Regions from separate parts of the Enterococcus sp. DIV1314a genome, predicted to be linked through region 1. Evidence: predicted binding sites of a transcription regulator. Region 1 holds the regulator's gene; the other holds the start of a gene.
What was found. Region 1 encodes LexA, which represses DNA repair genes until DNA is damaged. Its sites were predicted from a motif close to CNAACANNTGTTNG; they were not measured.
Positions count from the first base shown of each region.

Region 2: the regulator LexA is predicted to act here: its motif matches at 4,318-4,331, upstream of uvrB (excinuclease ABC subunit UvrB).

Region 1 is NZ_JBIOQP010000001.1:2,095,234-2,102,810, forward strand. Features, by position in the region: gene recJ (single-stranded-DNA-specific exonuclease RecJ) at 1-284, shown strand, start outside; gene IGI68_RS09950 (adenine phosphoribosyltransferase) at 299-811, shown strand; gene IGI68_RS09955 (hypothetical protein) at 859-1,077, opposite strand; gene lexA (transcriptional repressor LexA) at 1,485-2,102, opposite strand; gene IGI68_RS09965 (DUF896 family protein) at 2,247-2,489, shown strand; gene tkt (transketolase) at 2,590-4,584, shown strand; gene IGI68_RS09975 (Fur family transcriptional regulator) at 4,713-5,141, shown strand; gene IGI68_RS09980 (RidA family protein) at 5,153-5,536, shown strand; gene IGI68_RS09985 (DnaD domain protein) at 5,610-6,314, shown strand; gene nth (endonuclease III) at 6,307-6,969, shown strand; gene IGI68_RS09995 (PBP1A family penicillin-binding protein) at 7,026-7,577, opposite strand, start outside.
Region 2 is NZ_JBIOQP010000001.1:2,354,317-2,361,893, reverse strand. Features, by position in the region: gene dnaJ (molecular chaperone DnaJ) at 1-1,026, shown strand, start outside; gene IGI68_RS11305 (amino acid ABC transporter ATP-binding protein) at 1,261-1,998, opposite strand; gene IGI68_RS11300 (amino acid ABC transporter substrate-binding protein/permease) at 2,000-4,144, opposite strand; gene uvrB (excinuclease ABC subunit UvrB) at 4,383-6,368, shown strand; gene uvrA (excinuclease ABC subunit UvrA) at 6,384-7,577, shown strand, end outside.

The DNA.
Region 1 (7,577 bases):
TTAAATTAATCAAAGGACAAGACCAACTTGATGTTCGACATAAGTTGCCAGCGATGGCAACTTATACCGGAATACCGGTCCAATTATTAATCTTTATGATTCAAGTTTTTGTGGAATTAGAATTTGTCACGTTAGAAAATGGCTTGTTAAAAAATATTGATGAACCCGTTAAACGGGCGTTAACTGAGAGTGAAATCTATCAAGCGCGCCAAAGAAAAATTAAAAATGAGGAATTCTTATTACTTAGTGATCTCGCGATGATTAAGAGTTGGATTTGTCATTAAACAGGAGGAAAAACATGAATTTAAAAAATTATATTGCAAGTATACCCAACTATCCATCGGAAGGAATTACTTTCCGAGATATTTCGCCACTAATGGCTGATGGCGATGCTTATCGTTATGCTACGAAACAAATTGTGGACTATGCGAAAGAAAAAAACATTGATATGGTAGTTGGACCCGAAGCTCGTGGCTTTATCGTGGGTTGTCCCGTAGCGTATGAATCGGGAGTAGGTTTTGCGCCTGTCCGTAAACCTGGGAAATTACCTCGTAAAACAATTGAAGTTTCTTACGATTTAGAATACGGGTCGGATACGTTGACGATTCATGAAGATGCGATTAAACCAGGACAACGCGTTCTCTTGTGTGATGACTTATTAGCGACTGGTGGAACAGTCAAAGCAAGTATTGAATTAATTGAACGTTTAGGTGGAATCGTTGTCGGCTGTGCATTCTTAATTGAGTTAACGGATCTAAAAGGTCGCGACAAGATTAAAGGTTACGATATTTTTGCATTAATGGATTATTAAAAAAAGATTCCGCTAGTGGCGCTTATGCACTGGCGGAATCTTTGTTTTTATCGATAAGCATCTTCTGAATAGGAATAATCGTTCTCTGTTAAGAAATGCTCTTGTTGGTATTTCTTTTGACGTAGTCGTTGATCGTCCCACAAAATAAGCCATAAAATGAGTAATGGTCCTAAAATTAAAAAAGCGATTAAACTCCCAAAGTTCCCAATAATAATTCCGATGACTAAAACCCCAATTAAAAAACCAAAACGACGTACTGCTTTCATTTCGACTCACTCCTTATCTTATAGAACGTTTGTTCGTGTCTTTATTATACGAATGTTTGTTCGCTTTGTAAAGAGGGAAAGTAAATAAAAAGAAAAAAGTGAAATATCATCGTATACGGAGGATTGGTTTAAGAGGGATGCAAGGCGAATTTGTTGCAATCAAAATAAGCTATGACAAAAGTCACAGCCTACTTTGATTTTTACGAATCTTTGATTGATAAGCGGGTGATAAGAGTCTGCTCTTTCTGAACCGCCATATATTCGCGCAATTGAAAGAGCCAATGGTTCAACTGTACCTCCAGTTTCTCAGAGCAAAACGACGGATGTCACACCTTCTAAATAATAGCAAGAAAAATAGAGTAGAGCGTGTTCGCTTTTGAAACGATGTTACGGATGTCCGCCTTGTTTTAAAAATGACGATACAATCCTACGACTAATCCTAAAATTTTGACATTTGGAAAAATTAATGGCTCCATGAAATCATTCTCAGGTTGCAAACGGACATGACTGGCTTCTTTGTAAAATCTTTTACACGTTGCTTCGTTCTCGTCCGTCATAGCAATGACGATATCGCCATTACGAGCAATGTCTTGTTTGCGGACAATAACTTGATCGCCATCTAAAATCCCAGCGTTAATCATACTTTCGCCAGAGATGGTGAGCATGAAATGTTGACTTTCACTATTGGCTAACTGAGGTGGAATTGGAAAAAAATCAGAGGCATCTTCCACAGCTAAAATGGGTTCACCAGCGGTTACAACACCAAGTAATGGAATATTTTTTTGGTCTCCACCAACAGTTTCGAGTCCAAGTGCCGTTAATTCGATGGCTCGAGGTTTCGTTGCATCGCGTTGGATATAACCATTTTTTTCTAACCGGGACAAGTGTCCGTGAACGGTCGAAGTCGAAGAGAGGTTCACTGCTTCACCGATTTCGCGAACTGTCGGAGGATAACCCTTATCGAGTACTCGCTTATGAATAAAGCGTAAGACTTCCATTTGACGACTTTCTGTCTTTTTTGCCAAGGTTTACACCTTCTTTCGTATAATTAAGTTAATTTTAACATAAAAAAACAATATAATCAAACAGATGTTCGGTTTTGAAAAGGAGTTCTTATTGTTTTTTGGGGTAATTTTGTATAAGATAAAACAAATGAGAGGAGTGGGAATATGTTATCAGAAAAAAAATTAAACCGTATCAATGAATTAGCCCGCAAGAAAAAGAAAGAAGGCTTAACGCCAACGGAGGAAAAAGAGCAAAAATTACTAAGAGAAGAGTATTTAAGTGCATTTCGTGGTGGGATGAAACATCATATTGAAGGGATGAAAGTAGTCGATCCCCTAGGAAATGACGTCACACCTGAGAAGTTAAAAGCCATTCAGAAAGAAAAAGGGCTTCATAATCGCGAATAAAAATATTTGCACATGAAAAAGGTTGAAAAAACATTCGATATCTTTTATAATGAGAATGAATAAAGGTAAAAAAAACCTAAAATAATAGGAGGCGCTTCATTTGTTTGATAAAATTGATGAGTTAGGTGTTAATACGTTACGTACGTTAAGTATTGACATGGTACAAAAAGCCAATTCAGGTCACCCAGGATTACCGATGGGAGCAGCTCCAATGGCTTATGCTTTATGGACAAAACATTTAAAAGTCAATCCAAAAACGTCAAGAAATTGGGTTGATCGTGATCGCTTTGTTATATCAGCAGGTCATGGTTCAGCGTTGTTGTATAGTTTATTACATTGTTCAGGTTACGATGTTCAAAAAGAAGATTTAGAAAACTTCCGTCAGTGGGATAGTCGCACACCAGGACATCCAGAAGTTCTTCATACTGATGGTGTGGAAGCAACGACTGGACCATTAGGCCAAGGGATTGCAATGGCTGTTGGAATGGCGATGTCTGAAGCTCATTTAGCGGCAACTTATAATCAAACTGATTTTCCAATTGTAGATCACTATACATATGTTCTTTGTGGTGATGGTGATTTAATGGAAGGAATCTCTCATGAAGCGTCTTCCATGGCAGGTCATATGAAATTAGATAAATTGATTGTGTTGTATGATTCAAATGATATTTCATTAGATGGACCGACTTCAAAAGCTTTTACAGAAAACGTGGGGGCCCGCTATGAAGCGTATGGTTGGCAACATATTCTCGTAAAAGATGGTCGTGATTTAAATGCTATTTCAGCTGCGATTGAAGCAGCCAAACAAGAAAAAAATAAACCAACCTTGATTGAAGTCAAAACAGTGATTGGTTTTGGCGCACCAAATCAAGGAACGTCTTCTGTCCACGGTGCACCACTAGGAATCGAAGGAATCCAAGCAGCCAAAGGGATTTATGGCTGGGATTATCCAGAATTTGAAGTGCCAGAAGAAGTCGCGACTCGCTTCAAGGAAACAATGATTGAAGAAGGCCAAAAAGCAGAAGAGGAATGGAATGAATTGTTTGCACGTTATGAAGGTGCCTATCCAGAATTAGCGGCTCAATTTAGACAAGCATTTGCAGATGAACTCCCAGAAGAGTGGGCAGATAATTTACCAACTTATGAAGTGGGTTCAAGTCAGGCAAGTCGCGTTTCAAGTAAAGATATGATTCAAGCACTCTCTAAAGCGGTACCGTCTTTATGGGGTGGATCAGCCGATTTATCAGGTTCTAATAATACGATGGTTGCGGCAGAAAAAGATTTTGAACCTGGTCAATATGAAGGCCGTAACATTTGGTTTGGCGTGCGCGAATTTGCGATGGCAGCCGCAATGAACGGGATTCAATTACATGGTGGAACACGTATTTATGGTGGTACTTTCTTCGTATTCGTGGATTACCTACGTCCAGCAGTTCGTCTTGCAGCGATTCAAAAAACACCTGTTACCTATGTATTGACGCACGATTCAGTGGCTGTCGGAGAAGATGGTCCGACACATGAGCCAGTAGAGCAACTTTCAAGTTTACGTAGTATCCCTAACTTACATGTCATTCGTCCAGCCGACGGAAACGAAACACGTGCGGCTTGGAAAGTCGCAATGACTTCAAAAGAAACACCGACTGTTCTAGTCTTAAGTCGTCAAAATTTACCTGTTATTGAAGGAACGACTACCTTAGCAGATGATTTTGTTTCGAAGGGTGCTTACGTGGTTTCTCCTCAAAAAGGTGAAAAACCAGAAGGAATCTTAATCGCGACAGGCTCTGAAGTCTTCCTCGCTACTGAAGCCCAAAAAGCTTTAGCTGCTGAAGGCGTGGATGTCTCTGTGGTTTCAATGCCGAGTATGGATTTATTTGAAGCGCAATCAGCTGAGTATAAAGAATCTGTCTTACCAAAATCAGTGAAAAAACGTGTTGCGATTGAAGCAGGTTCGCCTTTTGGTTGGGAACGTTACACGAAATGTCGTGGAAAAATCATTGCAATCGATCACTTTGGCGCTTCTGCTCCAGGAGATAAAGTGTTAGCTGAGTTTGGCTTTACGACAGAAAATGTGATCAATACTTATAAATCATTGTAATCTTTTAGGATAAACATAAAAAAGAAGGAGAATTTCCGAAACTGGAGATTTCCCTTCTTTTTTGCTAGATAAATTAGTGTAGTCATAGTATGATAATGACAAGAAATAAATGTAGAGGAGGGAGAACCATGGCGACGTTTGATGATGCCTTAGCTTATTTAAAAGGCGAAAATATTCGAATTACACCTCAAAGGATTGCGATTTTAGAATTCTTGACAGAAGTACCCACACATCCAACGGCAGAAGAAGTGTACCGAGCGATTGAAGAGAAATTTCCTGGCATTAGTGTAGCAACGGTTTATAATAACTTAAAATTATTTACTGAAATTGGATTTCTAAGAGAGATGAACTATGGAAGTTCTTCTAGTCGCTATGATTTTGCGATTAACCCTCATTATCATGTCATTTGTCAAAAATGTGGAAAAGTATCTGATTTCTTCTATCCAAGACTCGATGATGTCGAAATGGCGGCTGAGCGTCTAACGGATTACCAAATTCAAAGTCATCGTTTAGAAATCTACGGGTTATGCCCAACTTGTAAAAATATAACAGAATAAGGAGTTTTCATATGACAGTCATTCAAACCAATCAAGCGCCAAAAGCAATCGGACCTTACGTTCAAGGAAGAATTGCGAATGGATTTTTATTCGCATCGGGTCAAGTTCCTTTAGATGCGGTAACGGGTGAAGTTGTTGGTTCTACGATTGAAGAACAAACAATACAAGTTTTAAAAAATATTTCTGCGATTTTAACCGAAGCGAGAATTACCCCAAATGATATCGTAAAAACAACGTGTTTCTTAAAAAATATGGATGATTTTGTCGCGTTTAATCAGGTCTATGGCACATTATTCCATGATGTTTTACCGGCACGTTCGGCGGTCGAAGTGGCTCGCTTACCAAAAGACGTGTTAATTGAAATTGAGATTATTGCAGACGTCTCAAAAAAATAAGTCAATAAAAAAAGAGAGCTGATTGAAGTCTCTCTTTTTTTAATCATCTATGTATGTGAGAAGGGAACAATCAATGATTTCATTAGAAGTTTTTTTAAAAAATGGTCAAACGACGATTTCCAATTTATTAGTAGAAAATTATCGCCGTATCGGGATGTCAAACGAAGAATTTTTACTCTGGTTGCAATTACATCGCTATGTTGAGGCAGGCGATTCATTTCCTGATTTAATGAAAATTGCTGAAGATATGAGTTATAACCAGCAAGAAATTTATTATTTGTTAAATCAGCTCGTTCAAAAACAATTCATTCAAATTGTCTCGCAAAAAGATCTCCGAGGAATGATGCATGATTCCTATGATTTAACTTTAGTCTATCAAAAATTAGCACTTTTATTGTCACAAAAGACAAAGCAAGTGGAAGAAAAACAATTACAAGAAAAAATTAGTGAGTTATATCAAAATTTTGAAGCAGAATTCGGGCGTCCATTATCACCAATGGAATACCAACGAATTGGGCAATGGTTGGAAGAGGATCATTATCAAGTCGAGCTGATTCAACTGGCCTTGCGCGAAGCTGTATTAAATCAAGCATACAGTTTAAATTATATTGATCGTATTTTATTATCATGGGAACGGAAAAATATTCGGACTTCTGAGCAAGTAATGGATGAGCAAAAACGTAGAAAACGTCAAATGATGCAAAAAGAAGAACCGACGACCAAAACACTTCCGAAAATATCCCTTCATAATTGGTTAGAAGAGGAGTCAAATGATTAGTAAAGAAAAGACAAAAATGGCTTTAGAAAAAATGTATGCCATGTTTCCAGATGCGGTCGGAGAATTAGAACATCAGACGCCGTTTCAGTTACTAATTGCCGTGATTTTAAGTGCACAAGCAACCGATGTCTCGGTAAATAAGGTGACACCTCATTTGTTTGCTGCTTATCCAAATGCCGAGCAATTAGCTAACGCACCGCTTGAGACAATCACTGAATACATTCGAACAATTGGCTTATATCGAAATAAGGCGAAAAATATCAAACGGTGCGCGCAACAAATTATGGAAGAATTTGATGGGAACGTTCCTGAGACACGAGAAGAATTAATGCGTCTAGCGGGTGTGGGACGAAAAACCGCGAATGTTGTCTTAGGCGACGCATTTAACACACCAGCAATTGCAGTCGATACGCATGTCGAACGCGTATCAAAACGGCTCAGAATTTGTAAATTGGATGCTTCTGTAAGTGAAGTAGAAGAGACACTGATGCGAAAAGTTCCAAAAGAAGATTGGGTTAAAATGCACCATACAATGATTTTTTTCGGCCGCTATCATTGTACTGCGCGTGCACCAAAATGCGAAGTGTGTCCATTATTGACGATGTGTCAAGAAGGCAAAGATCGGATGAAAGCCAAACAACAAAAGCAAAGATAAAAGTAAAAAAATCGTAAAGACGAGATTGTCTTTACGATTTTTTAGTGTCCTTATCATTAAGGTGTAGCGGGGGTTTCAGGACTAACAGGTGTCTCTGGAACCGTTGGTGGTACTTCTTCTGTACTTGGCGTCGGTGTTGGTTCAACTGCTGGTGGTTGTGTCGAAACAGCCGGTGGAGTCGTTTCAGAGGACGAACTACTTGGAGTCGTACTTTCTGATGAAGAAGTGGTTGAAGAACTCGACGACTCGGAACTTTCTGATGAACTTTCGGCCGGTTTAGATTCAACTGGTGGTGCCACAGGAGGCGCTACATATTGTCCTTCTAAGTAGAGTTCTCGTCCGATTCGAGTTAAACCTTTTGGCATCACCCAATCTTCGTTGACAACCGAAGCTGAGACATGTTGCATGACTTCTCGATAGACATCACTTGCTACTCCTGAATATTCATTGGTAATCGGTGTTTTTTGATCACGATAACCCGTCCATACCGCTAGCGAATAATTCACCGTATACCCTACAAAAGTGGAGTCAGGGAAGACGGTAGAAGCAGCATTCAAAGCTTCCAATTCTTCTTCAGTGTAATTAGAGGTCCCCGTTTTACCTGCTTG
Region 2 (7,577 bases), 260 kb from region 1:
GCAGATCAAAAATTTAAAGAAGTTTCAGAAGCGTATGAGATTTTAAGTGATGCTCAAAAACGAGCAGCCTATGACCAATATGGCCATGCAGGAACTGATCCGAACTTTGGTGGCGGCGGCTTTGGCGGCTTCTCTGGGGCAAGTGGCTTCGGTGGCTTTGAAGATATTTTTGAATCGTTCTTTGGCGGCGGCGGTGGTCGCAGAATGGATCCTAACGCGCCTCGTCAAGGGGAAGATTTGCAATACACGATTAATTTAAGTTTTGAAGAAGCGATTTTTGGTGTTGAAAAAAATATTCAATACAATCGTGAAGAAACGTGTCACACATGTAGCGGTAACGGAGCGAAACCAGGAACCTCACCAACAACGTGTCACAAGTGTCATGGTTCAGGAACCGTCAATGTGGAACGTCAAACGCCACTTGGCCGCGTTATGAGTCGTCAAACATGTGATGTGTGTCATGGGACCGGTAAAGAAATCAAAGAACCATGTCCAACCTGTCATGGAAACGGACATGAGAAGAAAACACATAGCGTAAAAGTGAATGTTCCTGCAGGAGTTGAAAACGGTCAACAAATGCGTCTCGCAGGCCAAGGAGAAGCGGGTATTAATGGCGGACCTTATGGTGATTTATACGTTGTCTTTTATGTGGCAGAGAGCAATCTCTTTGATCGTGATGGCGGAGAAATATACTACGAATTACCGTTAAACTTTGTCCAAGCGGCATTAGGTGATGAAGTAAATGTCCCAACCGTTCATGGCGATGTGAAGCTAAAAATTCCTGCTGGTACGCAAACCGGAACGAAATTCCGTCTGCGTGGCAAGGGTGCGCCGCGTCTACGTGGTGGCGGTAATGGTGATCAACAAGTCACAGTGAAAGTAATGACACCGAGAAACTTGAATGAAGAACAAAAAGAAGCGTTGCGTCTCTTTGCGAAAACAAGTGGACAATCGACGGTGGAAGAACAATCAGAAGGTTTTTTTGATAAAGTGAAAGATGCCTTCGGTGGTCACAAGAAAAAATAATCAATAATTGATAATCAAAAGAACCTCAGGAGCCTTTTTCCTGAGGTTCTTTTGATTTTATAAATTTTAGTGTTGAGGAGGATAAGAAAAAATATCAACGATTAAAACGCTAGCAGAAGTTGAAGTGATTTCTAAAAAATGATTATTCGAGGGAATACACAAAAAAACTAGTCCGATTCAAAGTCGAATTGGACTAGTTTCTTTGGTTCGTCTATTTAGTGAACTCGGTGTTCATTAGATATTTAAGACTTTATTTAAGAAGTCTTTTGTACGTTCGTTTTGAGGGTTGTTGAAGATTTGTTCTGGCGTTCCATCTTCTAAGAAATTCCCTTCATCAATGAACATAACACGGTTTGCAACTTCTTTGGCAAAGCCCATTTCATGCGTCACGATCACCATCGTCATGCCTTGTTTAGCTAAGCGTTTCATGACATTTAACACGTCGCCAACCATTTCAGGATCAAGTGCCGAAGTTGGTTCGTCAAACAACATAATATCTGGTTGCATCGCAAGCGCGCGAGCAATCGCCACCCGTTGTTTTTGACCACCCGAAAGGCTTTCTGGCCAAGCGTCTTTTTTGTCAGCTAAACCAACACTTTCTAATAGTAAAATAGCTTGGGCTTCTGCTTCTTTACGAGACATTTTCTTTAAGTCCATGGGTGCTAAGATAATATTTTCTAAAATCGATAAATGTGGGAAGAGATTAAAGTGTTGAAACACCATGCCGATATGTTGGCGAATTTGGTTAAGATTCGTTTTTTCAGCCGTCAAATCATCTCCGCTAATTAAAATCGAGCCACTTGTTGTTTCTTCCAAACGGTTTAAACAGCGTAAGAAAGTTGATTTTCCGGAACCAGAAGGGCCAATAATGCAGACCACATCGCCTTCGTTAATCGTGGTATTAATGTTGTTTAAAACTGTATTTTCACCAAATTTTTTGACTAAGTCTTTGACAATAATTTTTTCTTTCATCTTAATTGACCCTCTTTTCTAGTACTTTAGCGAGTTTCGTTAAGGCGGTAATGACAATTAAATACATAATCGCGATAATTAGATAAACGTTGGTCGTTTGCATTGTGCGCGCCACAATGATTTTCCCTGTTTGTAATAATTCGACGATTCCAATTACAGAAATAATCGTGGTATCTTTTAATGAGATAACGAATTGATTAACGAATGAAGGAATCATAATCCGAATCGCTTGTGGTAAGACGATTTTTTGCATGGTTCGGGTGTAAGAAAGTCCTAAACTGCGAGCCGCTTCGGTTTGACCGACAGGGACAGCGTTAATACCTCCACGAACGATTTCTGCGATATACGCACTTGCGTTTAGGGTTAAGGTGATAATCCCAGCAGTGAAGTCTGGAATCGTCATACCAATTGCGTCCGAAAGACCGAAATAGATAAATAAAGCTAATACCATCATTGGAATTCCGCGAATAATATCAACATAAAGAGAAGCGATTGTCCGTAATGCTTTAAATGGTGACACGCTCATCAAACCTAGGAAGATTCCGACAACTAAGGCGAGTGCAAAGGAAATCAGTGTCAGAAGTATTGTTTTACCCAAACCTTTTAATAAGATTTGATAATTATTCTTTAAAATTCCGATAAAACTTGATTCATCGACGGTCGTTTCGGCTGGCTTCCCGTCTTGAATATACGTCGCTAGGATTTGATCGTATTCCCCGGTTCGTTTCATTTCCGCTAACGCTTCGTTGAACATTTCAAGCAGTTCTGGATTTTGCCCTTGTTTTACCGCAAAACCATATTGGCCGCCTGGGATACGATCAATCGGCGTTTCAATTTCTTGCCCTTGAGCAATCGCATAACCAATTACGGGATAATCATCCATAATTCCTTCGACAGCACCGACACGTAACGCATCATATAGTTGATCAGCAGCATCGAAATACTTAATCGTGTAGCCATAAGTCTCTTTATTCGCTTCTAAGTAATCCGCGCTTTCTGTTCCAACTTTTGCCCCGACGTTTTTACCGTTTAAATCATCAAAAGAAGTGACAGTGGTATTTCCTTTTTTTACTGCGAGTTGAATCCCGCTATCAAAATAGGGTGTAGAGAAGTCAAATACTTGTTTCCGAGCATCGGTAATCGTCATGCCGGCGATCATTCCGTCCGCTTGATTGGATTCAACGGCTTGCACCGCACCTGAGAAACCGATATGATTAAACTTAATCGTAAAGCCTTGCATTTCAGCGGCCCGTGTCATTAAATCGACATCGATGCCGACATATTGATTGTTTTCGTTTTGGAATTCAAAAGGGGCAAAAGCAGAGTCACTAGCAATCACGTAGACATCTTTTTTGGGTGTGACTTGCTTCATTTCGCTTGTTGGTTCGCTTTGGACAATATACGTTGCAACAATTTCATCGTAACGACCAGAAGCTTTTAGATTAGCCAAGCCTTCGTTGAACTTTTGAAGTAATTCGGCATTTTCACCTTTTTTTACCGCAAACCCATAGGAATTTCCTTTTTCAGGTTCTCCAACTAACTTGAATTCTTCTCCTTGGGCAATCGCGTAACCTAAAATAGGGAAGTCATCAAAAATGGCAATCAACGCATTGTTCTTCAACGAGCCATATAAACCGGTCGCATCTTCATATAACTTGATTTCGTATCCGTATTTTTCTTGGTTTTCAGCAAGGAACGTCGCACTTTCTGTTCCAACTTTGGCGCCAACTACTTCTCCTTTTAAATCGTCATAAGTTGAAACAGTTTCATTGTCTGTTCGAACGGCCATTTGGATCCCGCTATCAAAATAAGGATCAGAAAAATCAAATGTTTTTTTGCGTTCTTCCGTAATACTCATACCAGCAATCATGCCATCCAATTGGTTTGAAATAACCCCTTGAATGGAAGAGTTAAAACCTAACGGCCGGAAATTCACCTCAAATTGTTGATCTGCGGCGATTTCTTTTAGTAAATCAATATCAATTCCGACGTATTCGTTATCGGTATTTTGGAACTCAAAAGGTGCAAAGGTGACGTCTGTTCCAATTTGATACGTTTTGTCTTCTGCTAGTACCGTTTGCTTTGATGAAAACAAACCAATTAGCATCATCGAAAAGAGTGATAGAAAAATAAATCTCTTTTTCATGTAATAATACCTCCTAATTAACATATATTTTAAGATTATAACTGATAGAAAATAGAATAATCAAGCAAATGAGAGAAAGAAACGGGAATTTAATCTATTTTAGTGACAATCCATGTCATGAAACCTCTCATTAAGAAAAAATGAAACCTTGTAAAACCAATACAAAAAAATAGCGAAAGTATGTTCGCTATGATAATATAATACTATTGAAGAATAGAATGAGAAAGTAGGCATCCGTATGATTGAAAGAGATACGACCCGTCAATTTAAGTTAGTATCAAAATACAAACCTGCTGGAGACCAGCCAGAAGCCATTAGACAATTGGTTGAAGGAATTAATCATCATGAAAAAGCACAAGTGCTACTCGGTGCTACCGGTACAGGAAAAACCTATACGATTTCAAATGTCATCCAACAAGTCAATAAACCAACCTTAATCATGGCTCATAATAAAACATTGGCTGGGCAATTATATGGCGAATTCAAGGAATTTTTCCCAGAGAATGCCGTTGAGTATTTTGTCAGTTATTATGATTATTATCAACCAGAAGCCTACGTTCCATCAAGTGATACGTATATCGAAAAAGATTCAAGCGTGAATGATGAAATCGATAAACTCCGTCACTCGGCAACATCCTCGCTCCTTGAACGCAATGATGTGATTGTGGTGGCGTCGGTTTCGTGTATCTTCGGACTTGGTTCACCGATGGAGTATCAAAAGCAAGTCGTTTCCTTGCGAACAGGAATGGAAGTTTCGCGGGAACAAGTATTACGTTGGTTAATTGACATTCAATTCGAGCGCAATGACATTGATTTTCAGCGCGGACGTTTCCGCGTACGCGGGGATGTCATCGAAATTTTCCCTGCTTCTCGTGATGAGCGAGCGTTACGCGTTGAATTTTTTGGTGATGAAATTGATCGCATTCGTGAGGTCGATGCCTTAACGGGTGAGATGTTGAGTGAATTGGAACACGTCTCGATTTTTCCAGCGACACACTTTATGACCGACGAAGATCATTTAGAGACGGCCATCGCCGCCATTCAAGAAGAATTAACGACCCGTTTAGCTATTCTAAGGAGTCATGATCAGTTATTAGAAGCGCAACGATTAGAGCAGCGAACAAATTATGATATCGAAATGCTCCGCGAGATGGGCTATACTTCGGGTATCGAAAATTATTCTCGCCATTTGGATGGACGCAAAGAAGGCGAACCACCTTATACGCTCATTGACTTTTTCCCGGAAGATTTTTTAATGGTGATTGATGAGTCGCATGCGACCATGCCTCAAGTACGTGGCATGTATAATGGCGACCGTGCGAGAAAACAAATGTTAGTTGATTATGGCTTTCGCTTGCCTTCTGCACTTGATAATCGCCCGTTACGTTTGGAAGAATTCGAACAACATGTCCATCAGATTATTTATGTTTCGGCCACACCGGGACCTTATGAATACGAGCAAACCGACCGCGTCATCCAACAAATTATTCGACCAACAGGCTTATTAGACCCAGTCATAGAAGTGCGGCCTATTATGGGGCAAATCGATGACTTGGTAGGAGAAATCAACGAACGAGTCGAAAAAAATGAGCGGGTATTTATTACGACCTTAACTAAAAAAATGTCAGAAGATTTAACCGATTATTTTAAAGATATCGGAATTAAAGTGAAATATTTACATAGTGACATCAAAACGTTGGAACGGACTGAAATTATCCGTGATTTGCGCTTAGGTGAATTCGATGTATTAATTGGGATTAACTTATTGCGTGAAGGAATCGATGTGCCAGAAGTCTCGTTAGTCGCGATTCTAGACGCCGATAAAGAAGGATTTTTACGAAGCGAACGTTCGCTTGTCCAAACAATCGGTCGAGCGGCTCGGAATTCTTCCGGAAAAGTCATCATGTATGCAGATAAAATGACCGATTCGATGGAAAAAGCGATTGCGGAGACGGCCCGTCGTCGCGGCATTCAAGAAGCATATAATAAGAAGCATGGCATTACTCCAACAACAATCATTAAAGATATTCGCAAATTAATCACGATTTCGAAAGTAGCGGAAGTAGAAGAAGGCTACTTAACAAAATCGTACAAAGATTTAACAAAACAAGAAAAAGAGCTACTAATCGTAAAATTAGAACAAGAAATGCGTGAAGCGGCGAAAGTCTTAGATTTTGAAACAGCAGCCACCTTACGTGATACGATCTTAGAACTAAAAGTGTAAAGAGGAGTAGATGTTATGGCAAATGATAAAATTGTGATTCGTGGGGCGCGTGCCCATAATTTAAAAAATATTGATGTGACGATTCCTCGTGATCAGCTAGTTGTGATTACAGGATTATCTGGATCAGGGAAAAGCTCACTCGCTTTTGATACATTATATGCTGAGGGGCAACGTCGATACGTTGAAAGCCTTTCTGCGTATGCCCGTCAGTTTCTAGGTCAAATGGATAAACCGGATGTTGATAGCATCGAAGGATTAAGTCCGGCGATTTCGATTGACCAAAAAACAACTAGTAAAAATCCGCGTTCGACTGTCGGAACGGTTACGGAAATTAATGATTATTTACGGCTCTTGTATGCAAGGGTCGGACACCCGATTTGTCCCAATGATCAAACTGAGATCTCCAGCCAATCGGTGGAACAAATGGTCGATCAAGTCCTTGCTTTACCGGAAAAAAGCCGGTTGCAAATTTTAGCGCCAATCGTCACCCAAAAAAAGGGCCAACACAAACGAATTTTCGAAATGATCCAACGCGAAGGGTATGTTCGGGTACGTGTGAATGGCGAAGTCTATGACATTAGCGATGTTCCTGAATTAGAGAAGAATAAAAAACATGATATTGCCATTATTATTGACCGAATTGTTTTAAAAGAAGGCATCCGCTCTCGTTTGTTTGACTCGTTGGAAAATGCACTCCGTTTAGCGGAAGGGTATGCATTAGTCGATGTCATCGGTGGTGAAGAATTATTGTTTAGTGAACATTATGCTTGTCCGTATTGTGGTTTTACCGTAGGCGAGTTAGAGCCCCGTCTCTTTTCATTTAATGCCCCATTTGGCGCTTGTGGGGATTGTGATGGCTTAGGGATGAAATTAGAAGTAGATATTGATCTTGTGGTGCCGGATCCAACAAAAACATTACGTCAAGGAGCGCTTGTTCCTTGGAATCCGATTAGTTCGCAGTACTATCCTCAAATGCTTGAACAAGCATGTGCGGAATTTCATATTGATATGGATACACCTTTTGAAGATCTACCAGAAGAACAGCGTACCTTAATTTTGAATGGGTCAAATGGGGAGAATTTCCACTTTCATTACGAAAATGATTTTGGAGGCGTGCGTGATGTGGAGGTTCCTTTTGAAGGGGTGTTAACCAACATTAATCGCCGGTACCATGAGACGAATAGTGACTATACGCGTGAACAAATGCGT